Linked DNA regions of Actinokineospora alba. The main gene of each other region encodes a partner of the protein of the gene in region 2 in a complex. Links are inferred from orthologs where the notes say so. Each region holds a gene or a part of one and is shown on either strand. Other genes may lie near its edges.

Region 1 (4,038 bases), 310 kb from region 2 along the record:
GGTGGCGAAGAACGTGCTGTAGTCGGGCTTCCCGGGACTGGCGGACACCGCGGTGATCCGGGACCGCAGGGGCAGGTCCAGCGAACTGTGCTGACCGACCTGGACCGTGGTTCCCGACACGCCGGTGTAGGGATCGGCCAGGGTGAACAGCGAGTTCCGGGTGCCGCCGAACGCGCTGAGCGAGTAGCTCCCGCGGGGCACGGCGACAGTCAGCGGGCTGCCTATCCGCGCCGGGATCACCAAGCCGCTGCGCCCTTGGACGAACCGGTGTCCGGAGACGACGACACTGACCGGGTCGCCAGCGCGCAAACCCAGGGCACGGGCGGCCGGGGTCAGCGCTGGGTTGATCGACAGCGATCCCAGCTGGGACGAGCCCCGGTCGTCCAGCGACCCGAGGCGCAGCGGTGCGCCTCTGGCGGTGAACGCCTGCACCGGCATACCCGACTGAGTGAAGATCAGGTCGCGCCGGTCGTAGAGGTACTCGAACGCCCACAAAGCCAGCGGACCGAGCGGGCCTGCCAGCGCCGAGACGATCTCCAGCGACGCGAACACGCCCTTGCGCTTCTCCGCGCTGGTCAACCGCCAGGACGGCGAATCCTCACCAGGCATCGTCCCCCCAACTCCCGCCGGAAATGACCTTCGCGAAGTATGTCGCGACCAGGCGGCGAGGGGTTACGGGTTATTCGGGGGCGGTCAGGACCCAGGGGCCGTCGTCGGTCACCGCGACGGTGTGTTCCCAGTGGGCGGCGCGGGAGCCGTCGGCGGTGACGACGGTCCAGCCGTCCTCCAGCTCCACCGTCTCCTCGGCGCCGAGGGTGAGCATCGGCTCGATGGCGATGGCCATGCCGACGCGCAGGCGCGGGCCCTTGCCGGGCTTGCCGTAGTTCGGCAGGAACGGGTCCATGTGCATGGAGCTGCCGATGCCGTGGCCGCCATATTCGCGGACGATGCCGTACGTGCGGCCGTCGGCGCGCTCCGAGGCGTGGACCGAGGTCTCCACGGCGTGGGAGATGTCGGTGAGCCGGTTGCCGGGGCGGATGGCTTCGATGCCCGCGAGCATGGACGCCTTGGTGGCGTCGGACAGCGCCTGGTCGGCGTCGCTGATGCTGCCGACGAACAGGGTCACGGCCGAGTCGCCGTGCCACTCGTCGAGGATGGCGCCGCAGTCGACGGAGATGAGGTCGCCGTCGGCGAGCACCTGGGACTTGCTGGGGATGCCGTGGACGATCTGCTCGTTGACCGAGGCGCAGATGCTCGCCGGGAAGCCGTGGTAGCCCTTGAAGGACGGCACGGCCCCGGCGTCGCGGATGGTCTGCTCGGCGATCTCGTCGAGCTCGGCGGTGCTGACGCCAGCGCGCGCCGCGGCCGCGACGGCGGCCAATGACTTGGCCACCACCAGGCCCGCGGCGCGCATCGCGTCGAGCTCGCCAGGGGACTTGATCTCGATCATGCGGGAACGCCAGGTCGAGATCGCCATGCGGAGGCCGCCGAACATGCCACCGCCGCTCACGTCCGAGCGCGGATCGAGTCCAGCACGCGACCGGTGATCTGGTCGACGTCGCCGACCGCGTCGATCGTGATGAGCACGTCGGCGTAGTAGTCGAGCAGCGGGGCGGTCTCCGAGCGGTACACCTGCTGGCGGTGCCGGATGACCGACTCGTTGTCGTCGTCGCGGCCGCGGGCGAGCAGCCGCTCGACCACGACCTCTTCGTCGATCCGGAACTCGACCACAGCGTCGATCTTGGTGTCCGCGGCGCTGAGGATCTCTCCCAGCACCGCGGCCTGACCGACATTGCGCGGGAAGCCGTCCAACAGGAAGCCGTCGACGGCATCCGGCTGGGCGAGCCGCTCGCGGACCATCTCGTTGGTGACCTCGTCGGGCACGAGCTGCCCCGAGTCGAGGTACCGCTTGACGTCCTGGCCGAGTTCGGTGTTGTTCGCGATGTGCGCCCGGAAGAGGTCACCGGTGGAGATGTGCGGTACGCCGAGCTTGTGGCTCAAAGCGGTCGCCTGGGTGCCTTTTCCCGCTCCGGGCGGGCCAACGAGAACAACACGAGTCACTTGAGGAACCCTTCGTAGTTTCGCTGCATGAGCTGGCTCTCGATCTGCTTCACCGTGTCCAGACCGACGCCGACCATGATCAGCACCGCGGTGCCGCCGAACGGGAAGTTCTGGTTCTGCCCCTCGGCAGTGATGTCGAGGAAGAAGTTCGGCAGAACGGCGATGGTGCCGAGGTAGAGCGAACCGGGCAGGGTGATCCGGCTCAGCACGAAGCTCAGGTAGTCGGAGGTGGAGCGGCCCGGGCGGATGCCCGGAATGAAGCCGCCGAACTTCTTCATCTCGTCCGCACGCTCGGTGACGTTGAACGTGATCGTGATGTAGAAGTACGTGAAGAAGATGATCAAGCCGAAGTACACCGCGATGTGCACCCAGCTGGACTGCTTCGTCAGGTGGTTGGCGACGAACTGGTTCCACCAGGAGCCGCTCTCGGTGCCGACCAGCTTGGTGATCAGGTCCGGCAGGTAGAGCAGCGACGAGGCGAAGATGACCGGGATGACGCCCGCCTGGTTCACCTTGAGCGGCAGGTAGGTCGAGGTGCCGCCGTACATGCGGCGCCCGATCATGCGCTTGGCGTACTGGACCGGGATCCGGCGCTGGCCCTGCTCGACGAACACGACGCTGGCGATGATCAGCAGCGCGAAGACGCAGACGACCGCGAAGGTCACGCCGCCCTGGTTGTCGAGGATGGTCTTGCCCTCGAACGGGATGCGGGCGGCGATGTTGACGAACATCAGCAGGGACATGCCGTTGCCGATGCCGCGCTCGGTGATGAGCTCGCCGAACCACATGATCACCGCGGTGCCCGCGGTCATCGTCGTGACGATGACGATCAGGGTGAAGGTGCTGCCGTTGGGGATGACGTCGTCCGGGCAGTTGCCGAAGAGCTGGTCACCGTTGGCCATGGCCACGATGCCGGTCGCCTGCAGGACGGCGAGGGCGATCGTCAGGTAGCGCGTGTACTGCGTCAGCTTGCCCTGACCGGCCTGGCCTTCCTTCTTGAGCTGCTCGAACCGTGGAATGACCACGGTGAGCAGTTGGATGATGATGCTCGCGGTGATGTAGGGCATGATCCCCAGCGCGAACACCGAAAGTTGGAGTAGGGCGCCGCCGCTGAACAGGTTCAGCAGCTGGGTGATGCCCTCGGTCTGGACGCCCTCGATGCACTTCTTGACGTTCGGATACGACACACCGGGCGACGGCAGGGCCGCGCCCACGCGGTAGATCGCAATGATGCCGAGCGTGAAAAGGATCTTGCGGCGCAGGTCCGGCGTCGCGAGAGCCGAGCGGAAGGCGCTGAGCACGCAGGAACCTCCATCGGCGTCACCGGCAACTCAGTGCCGGTGAACGGCTTAACCGGCTGGTCGCCGGCAGGGAACATGTCCCGACTGCCAGGTGCTGGCAAGCCAGGAACGCTTCGGGGTACCTACCCCGAAGCGTGCTGACGACTGTAACAGCACTACCGGGGCATCTATCACCCATGGGGTGGCCAAACCTGCCACACGGATGGCCCTAACGCGGTGATGAAGCTAACATCCCGGCCATTCCCAGCAGAATCACACCTGTGCCCCGGTCCAGGTTGCGCTGGGCACGCTTGCTCATGCGGACCGCGCGGACGATCGCGCCGATGCCGACGTAGATGCTTCCCGCCGCCAACTCGGCCACCAGGTAGACCGCGCCCAGGGTGAGAACCTGGGCCGTGACCTGGCCGCGAGCGGGGTCGATGAACTGCGGGACGAACGCGGTGAAGATCAAGACGGCCTTCGGGTTGGTGACCGCCGTGATGAACTCTTTCCTCGCGAGCGCGAAGAGGCTCGGTGCCGTTGTCACGTCGTCGGCCGCGGTGAAGGCGCCTGCGCGGAAGCTCGTGTAGAGGATCCGGGCGCCGATCCAGACCAGGTACGCGACGCCGACCCATTTGATGACCGTGAGGGCGTGCTCGGAGGCGGCGAGCAGGCTGCCCAGCCCCGCGGCCACGGC
Region 2 (5,853 bases):
CGTTCACCGCACCCGTCCTGCGCTGCGCCACCGCGGCCGAGGCGGCGGCGGACCTGCGGGCGGCGGGCTACACCCTCTACGGCATGGACGCGGGCGCCCGGCGCACGGTGTTCGACGCCGAACTGCCGCAGCGGGTGGCGTTCGTGCTGGGCAGCGAGACGTCCGGGGTGACCGACGACGTGCGGCCGCACATCAACCGGTGGGTGTCGATCCCCATGGCGGGCGGAGTGGAGTCCCTCAACGTGGCCAGCGCGGCGGCGGTGCTGTGCTTCGAACTGGTGCGGCGGTCACAGGTCCAGTAGGACCGCTAACTCGTCCATTGTGGACTCGACGGTCCGGTGGTGGATGCCGGTCATCCCGGCCTCGGCGGCGCCGCGCACGTAGCGGGCCACGTCGTCGATGAACACGCAGCGGTCCGGCGTCGTGTTCAGGGACTTGGCCGTCAGTTCGAAGATGGCGGGGTTCGGTTTGGCGACACCGACTTCCCCGGAGACGATCACCGCGTCGAAGAGGTCGGGGAGCCCGTAGGGCCTGCGGTCGGCGTTGGACAACAGGGCCGTACGCAACCCCTTGGCGCGGGCGGACCGGACGACGTCGACGATCGCGGGGTCGGTGAAGACTCCCGCGTAATCCACGACCAGGGCCTCGTACCTCACAGGTTCCGATACTGCCTTGGTTTGCCCGGGATTCACCACAAGTGGTGACGTGTGTCCTGTTTCGCCTACCGAGACGCTCTGTATCGCATGCGGATCAGTGCGTTGGCGGAATACGAACCGCCGCTGTGTGGCGAAGCCGAGGAGAACCGGTGGATCACCCCGGCACCCCGGCTGGTGTCAGTCGTTGCCGTGCCATCACCGACCCCGGGACTCGGGCGGGAGGCGCTCGGGCGGATGTTCGGGCTGGTGCTGGAGGCCCTGGACGGGCGGCGGCCGGTCGCCCAACTTCGGGGCACGATGTCGGCTGGGGTGTACGAGGCGATGGTGACCCGGGTTCGCTCGTCCTCGGGGTGGACGCATCGGCTGGCTTCGCTGCGGTCGTGTGCGGTTTCGGAGTCGGTTGTGGAGGTGTCGGCGACTGTGCGGGTGTTTCGGCGGGGAGCGCCGTGGCGGGCGGTGGCTGTTGTGGGGAGGGTGGAGTTGCGGGAGGAGGGGTGGGTGTTCACGTACTTGCGGGTGATCACTCCGGCTTCGTCGGCTGGTCGGCGGTCGGGCTGACCGCTTGGGGGTGCCTGTTTGGGTGGTTCGCCTTGATTTGGGGACCCCGCCAAATGGGCCTGTGCGGGTCAAAAGGCGAGGCGAAGGAACCTCACCCGCACCGCGAGTTTAGGCCCATTTGCCCCAAATCAAGGCGAACCACCCAAACAGGCCGTTGGGATCGGCCCGTTGCGAATCGGGGTCGTTGGGCAGCCGGGCACGCGGCCAGGACGAGGGAGTCCCACCAAACAACGGAGAGCCCCGCCTGATCAGACGGGGCTCTCCGCAAACAATCAGTGCAGATCAATCAGCGACGCGGCGGCTTCTTCTTCTTCGCCTCAAGCCGCGCTGCCTCGCGACGTTCGCGGCGGGTCGGGCCGCCCGGTGCCTCACCGGTGCCATCGCTGTGCGACTCGACGCCGCCGTCTTCGGCGGGGCCGCTGTAGCTCAAACGCTGCTGCTGCGGTGCGTCCAAGCCCTTGCCGCGGAGCGCGACCGGGACCTGTTCGGTCTTGGTCGCCGCCGCCGCGCGTTCTGCCTGGGCTCGCTCCTGGGCGGCGATGGCCCTGGCCTGGCGCTGCTCCAGCTCCGCCTGGCGGGCGGCGGCGGCCGGGTCGAGGGGCTGCTGGGCCACCGCGGGCAGGGCCGTGGGGGCCACATTCAGCTGCACCTGGGGGGCCGGTTCGACCTCCACCGGCAGGTTGAAGAGGAAGCCGACCGACTCCTCCTTCAACGCGTCCAGCATGACGGTGAACATCTCGAAGCCCTCGCGCTGGTACTCGATCAGCGGGTCGCGCTGGGCCATGGCGCGCAGGCCGATGCCCTCCTTGAGGTAGTCCATCTCGTAGAGGTGCTCGCGCCACTTGCGGTCGAGGACCGAGAGCATGACCCGACGCTCGAGTTCGCGCATGGAGCCCTCGCCCGCGCGGGTGTCGATGTCGGTTTCGCGGTCCTTGTACGCCTGGAGGGCGTCGGCCACGATCTCCTCCTGGAGGAAGTCGTGGTCCATGTCGCGGCCGGTGTTCTCCGCCTTGTCGACCAGCTCGTCCCAGGTGACCGTGATCGGGTAGAGCGTCTTGAGGGCGGTCCACAGCTTCTCGTGGTCCCAGTCCTCGGCGTAGCCGTCGGCGGTGGCGCCGTCGACGTAGGCCGTCACCACGTCGGTGATCATGTGCTCGATCTGCTCGCGCAGGTCTTCGCCCTTGAGGACGCGCAGGCGCTCGGCGTAGATCACCTTGCGCTGCTTGTTCATGACCTCGTCGTACTTGAGGACGTTCTTGCGGATCTCAAAGTTCTGCTGCTCGACCTGGGTCTGCGCGCTGCGGATCGCGCGGGTGACCATCTTGGCCTCGATCGGCTGGTCCTCGGGCACCTTGAGGGTGTCCATGACCCGCTCGACCATGCCCGCGTTGAACCGGCGCATGAGCTCATCGCCCAGCGACAGGTAGAAGCGGGACTCGCCCGGGTCGCCCTGGCGGCCGGAGCGGCCGCGCAGCTGGTTGTCGATGCGGCGGGACTCGTGGCGCTCGGTGCCGAGCACGTACAGACCACCGGCGGCCTGCACCTCGATCTTCTCCGCCTTGACTTCCAGCTCGGCCTTCTCCAGCGCCGCGGGCAGCGCGGCGCGCCACTCGTCGGGGGTTTCCACCGGGTCGAGGCCGCGGGCGCGCAGCGCCTCCTCGGCGATGTGCTCCGGGTTGCCGCCGAGCACGATGTCGGTACCGCGGCCCGCCATGTTGGTCGCGACGGTGACCGCGCCCCGGTGGCCCGCCTGGGCGACGATCTGCGATTCCTTCTCGTGGTGCTTGGCGTTGAGGACGTTGTGCGGAATCCCCATCTTGACCAGCAGCTTCGACAGGTATTCCGAGCGCTCGACGCTCGTGGTGCCGACGAGGACCGGCTGGCCCTTCTCGTGCCGCTCGGCGATGTCCTCCGCGACCGCGAGGAACTTCGCCTCCTCGGTCTTGTAGATCAGGTCCGCCTGGTCCTTGCGGATCATGTTCCGGTTGGTCGGGATGGGGACCACACCGAGCTTGTACGTGGTGTGGAACTCCGCCGCCTCGGTCTCGGCGGTACCGGTCATGCCGCCGAGCTTCTCGTAGAGCCGGAAGTAGTTCTGCAGGGTGATCGTGGCCAGCGTCTGGTTCTCGGCCTTGATCTCGACGTTTTCCTTCGCCTCGATCGCCTGGTGCATGCCCTCGTTGTAGCGGCGCCCGGCCAGGATGCGGCCGGTGAACTCGTCGACGATCAGGACCTCGCCGTTGCGGACGATGTAGTCCTTGTCCTTCTTGTAGAGCTCCTTGGCCTTCAGCGCGTTGTTCAGGTAGCCCACCAGCGGGGTGTTCGCGGCCTCGTAGAGGTTCTCGATGCCGAGCTGGTCCTCGACCAGCGACACGCCCTTCTCGGTGATGCCGACGGTGCGCTTGCGCTCGTCCACCTCGTAGTGGGTGTCCTTCTTCAGCATCGGCGACAGCCGCGCGAACTCCTGGTACCAGCGCGAGGACTGGTCGGCCGGGCCGGAGATGATCAGCGGCGTGCGGGCCTCGTCGATCAGGATGGAGTCGACCTCGTCGACCACGGCGAAGTGGTGGCCGCGCTGGACCATGTCGTCGAGGGACCACGCCATGTTGTCGCGCAGGTAGTCGAAGCCGAACTCGTTGTTCGTGCCGTAGGTGATGTCGCAGTTGTAGGCCTCGCGGCGCTCCGCCGGGGTCATGTCCGACAGGATCGCGCCGACGGTCAGGCCGAGGAAGCGGTGCACCCGGCCCATCCACTCGGCGTCCCGCTTGACCAGGTAGTCGTTGACGGTGATGACGTGGACGCCCTCGCCCGCGAGCGCGTTGAGGTAGGACGGCAGCACGCAGGTCAGGGTCTTGCCCTCACCGGTGCGCATCTCGGCGACCTGGCCGAGGTGCAGGGCGGCGCCACCCATGAGCTGGACATCGAAGTGCCGCTGGCCCAGGACCCTCTTCGCACCCTCCCGCGCCACGGCGAACGCCTCGGGCAGCAGGTCGTCGAGGGTCTCGCCCTCGGCGTAGCGCTTGCGGAACTCCTCGGTCTTGCCGCGCAGCTCGTCGTCGGTCAGACCGGCGACGTCGTCCTCGAGCGAGTTGATGTGCGCTGCGATGTTGCGCAGTCGCTTGAGCATCTTGCCCTCGCCCGCGCGCAGAATTCGGGACAGCACCATCCGGTCGACCTCGCTAGCTGATAGTCGTGCGCCCGCTGCGGACGCTCCTGTACGTCATCGTAGGCAACCGACGCCGCAGCGTGCACCGACGCTTGTCGGCAGCGCGCAGGGTACCCGGCTCGGCTCCACCCCCGGACAAACGGCTCAGCACCCTCGAAGGTTCCGCAGCCGGACCGTGAACGTTCCCAGACACGCCGGTGCCCCGGAGCCGACACGCTCCGGGGCACCGATCGGTCGTTGGCGGGCCGGATCAGACCAGCTTGATCACGCCATAGTCGAATCCCCTGCGGCGGTACACGACGCTGGGCGTCCCGGAGTCCGCGTCGGCGAAGAGGTAGAAGTCGTGTCCGACCAGTTCCATCTCGTAGAGGGCCTGGTCGACGGTCATGGGCTTGGCCGGGTGCTCCTTTTCCCGGACTACGCGTCCTGGCAGATTGTCGGCAGCCTGGTCCTCCCAGCGCTGCTGCTCGGGGAGTTCGGGCATCCCCTCGAATTCGGGCGCGTCCAGCACGGCGAGCTGCGCCGCTCGCCTGCCGTTGGTCTCGCGCGGGCCGTTCATGACGGCGGATGTCGCCTCGGCGACCGAGGCCGGGCTGCGTCGCCCGTGGTGAACCCGCCTGCGGTCGTGCGATCGGCGAAGCCGGTTCTCGAGTTTTGCCACGGCTTGGTCCAGTGCGGCGTAGAAGTCGCCCGCACTCGCCTCGGCGCGAACCGCCGGGCCCTTGCCCATGCCGGTGATCTCGACCCGCTGGCAGTTCTTCGACTGCCTGCGGTTGGGCTCATGGAACAGCTCCACGTCGAAGCGGATGACCTTGCGGTCGTACCGCTGCATGCGGGTCAGCTTGTCCTCGACGTGCACTCGGTAATGCTCCGGCACCTCGACGTTACGGCCCTTAACCACGATGTCCATACACGACCTCCCTCGCTGCTTGCGAGCTTTGGATCCGCCGAAACTTGGGCGCCGGTATGTCTGGATTCGACGTCCAGAACGGGAGGCTGACCTGGGGAGAGACGTCTCCGGGAGGTTCAGCGCTCCACCGGCGCCAGGGTCATGGGCTGATCGCCTCCTCCCTGCGAACGGGAACGCTGATAGCGCTGAACGCTAGCTCGGGTTTCGGTTCTGCAACAGCCCCCGAGGCGGGGGACATCCCTGAGCGACCGAGAATCACCGCGTGCGACGACCCCGCAGGTAGCCAAGGCCCTTGGTTCCGACACGCCGCCGGATGGGTGGTGCAACGTTCACCCACCTGGCGCAAAGTGGCCCACTGAGCGGCGTAGAAGGTTGCTGCGAACGCTTGAAGCGCACGTACCTCCGATGGAGTCTCGGCTCGGTTCGCGTAACGCCTCATACATGGCCAACGGCTGTCGGCGCGGCTTGGTTCCCGGACCCAGTTTCACCCGTGTGGGTGTATTGCTCGGCTCAGACCGTGGCGGTGAAAGCGAGGATGGCGGTCACCGGAATGTCTGCTTTGT

What was found.
Region 1: the proteins of secA (region 2) and secY are in contact, whole or in part, in a crystal structure (PDB 3DIN), measured with the Thermotoga maritima proteins. The link is inferred for Actinokineospora alba from one-to-one orthologs. Residues at the interface, in WP_004082002.1 of Thermotoga maritima: Glu261, Ala262, Arg263, Lys300, Ala301, Arg302, Thr303, Ile304, Ile305, Leu323, Tyr324, Asp325, Pro326, Val329, Ser330, Tyr333, Ile336, Lys340, Phe345, Val349, Glu363, Phe364, Tyr374, Ser375, Gly376, Gly377, Glu393, Ile395, Thr482, Ser483; in WP_004081795.1 of Thermotoga maritima: Glu108, Gly109, Glu110, Glu111, Ala236, Glu237, Arg238, Arg239, Ile240, Thr241, Ile242, Gln243, Tyr244, Ala245, Arg246, Arg247, Val248, Thr249, Gly250, Arg251, Arg252, Val253, Tyr254, Gly256, Ala257, Ser258, Thr259, Tyr260, Leu261, Pro262.

What each region holds. Positions count from the first base shown.
Region 1 is NZ_SNXU01000001.1:1,062,404-1,066,441, forward strand. Bases 1,211-4,038 are described here. They hold secY (preprotein translocase subunit SecY), read right to left. Parts: upstream 3,363-4,038; coding sequence 2,058-3,362; downstream 1,211-2,057. Other genes in these bases: map (type I methionyl aminopeptidase), read right to left, coding at 1,211-1,450; C8E96_RS04940 (adenylate kinase), read right to left, coding at 1,507-2,061; C8E96_RS04950 (LysE family translocator), read right to left, coding at 3,571-4,038. In the rest of the region: C8E96_RS04930 (hypothetical protein), read right to left, coding at 1-609; more of map, read right to left, coding at 680-1,210. UniProt on the Escherichia coli protein: The central subunit of the protein translocation channel SecYEG. Consists of two halves formed by TMs 1-5 and 6-10.
Region 2 is NZ_SNXU01000001.1:748,676-754,528, forward strand. What follows is about bases 1,301-4,732. They hold secA (preprotein translocase subunit SecA), read right to left. Parts: upstream 4,381-4,732; coding sequence 1,501-4,380; downstream 1,301-1,500. Other genes in these bases: hpf (ribosome hibernation-promoting factor, HPF/YfiA family), read right to left, coding at 4,631-4,732. Also shown: C8E96_RS03420 (TrmH family RNA methyltransferase), read left to right, coding at 1-302; C8E96_RS03425 (HAD-IA family hydrolase), read right to left, coding at 288-656; C8E96_RS03430 (Rv3235 family protein), read left to right, coding at 744-1,214; more of hpf, read right to left, coding at 4,733-5,290; C8E96_RS03445 (ComF family protein), read right to left, coding at 5,801-5,853. UniProt on the Escherichia coli protein: Required for protein export, interacts with the SecYEG preprotein conducting channel.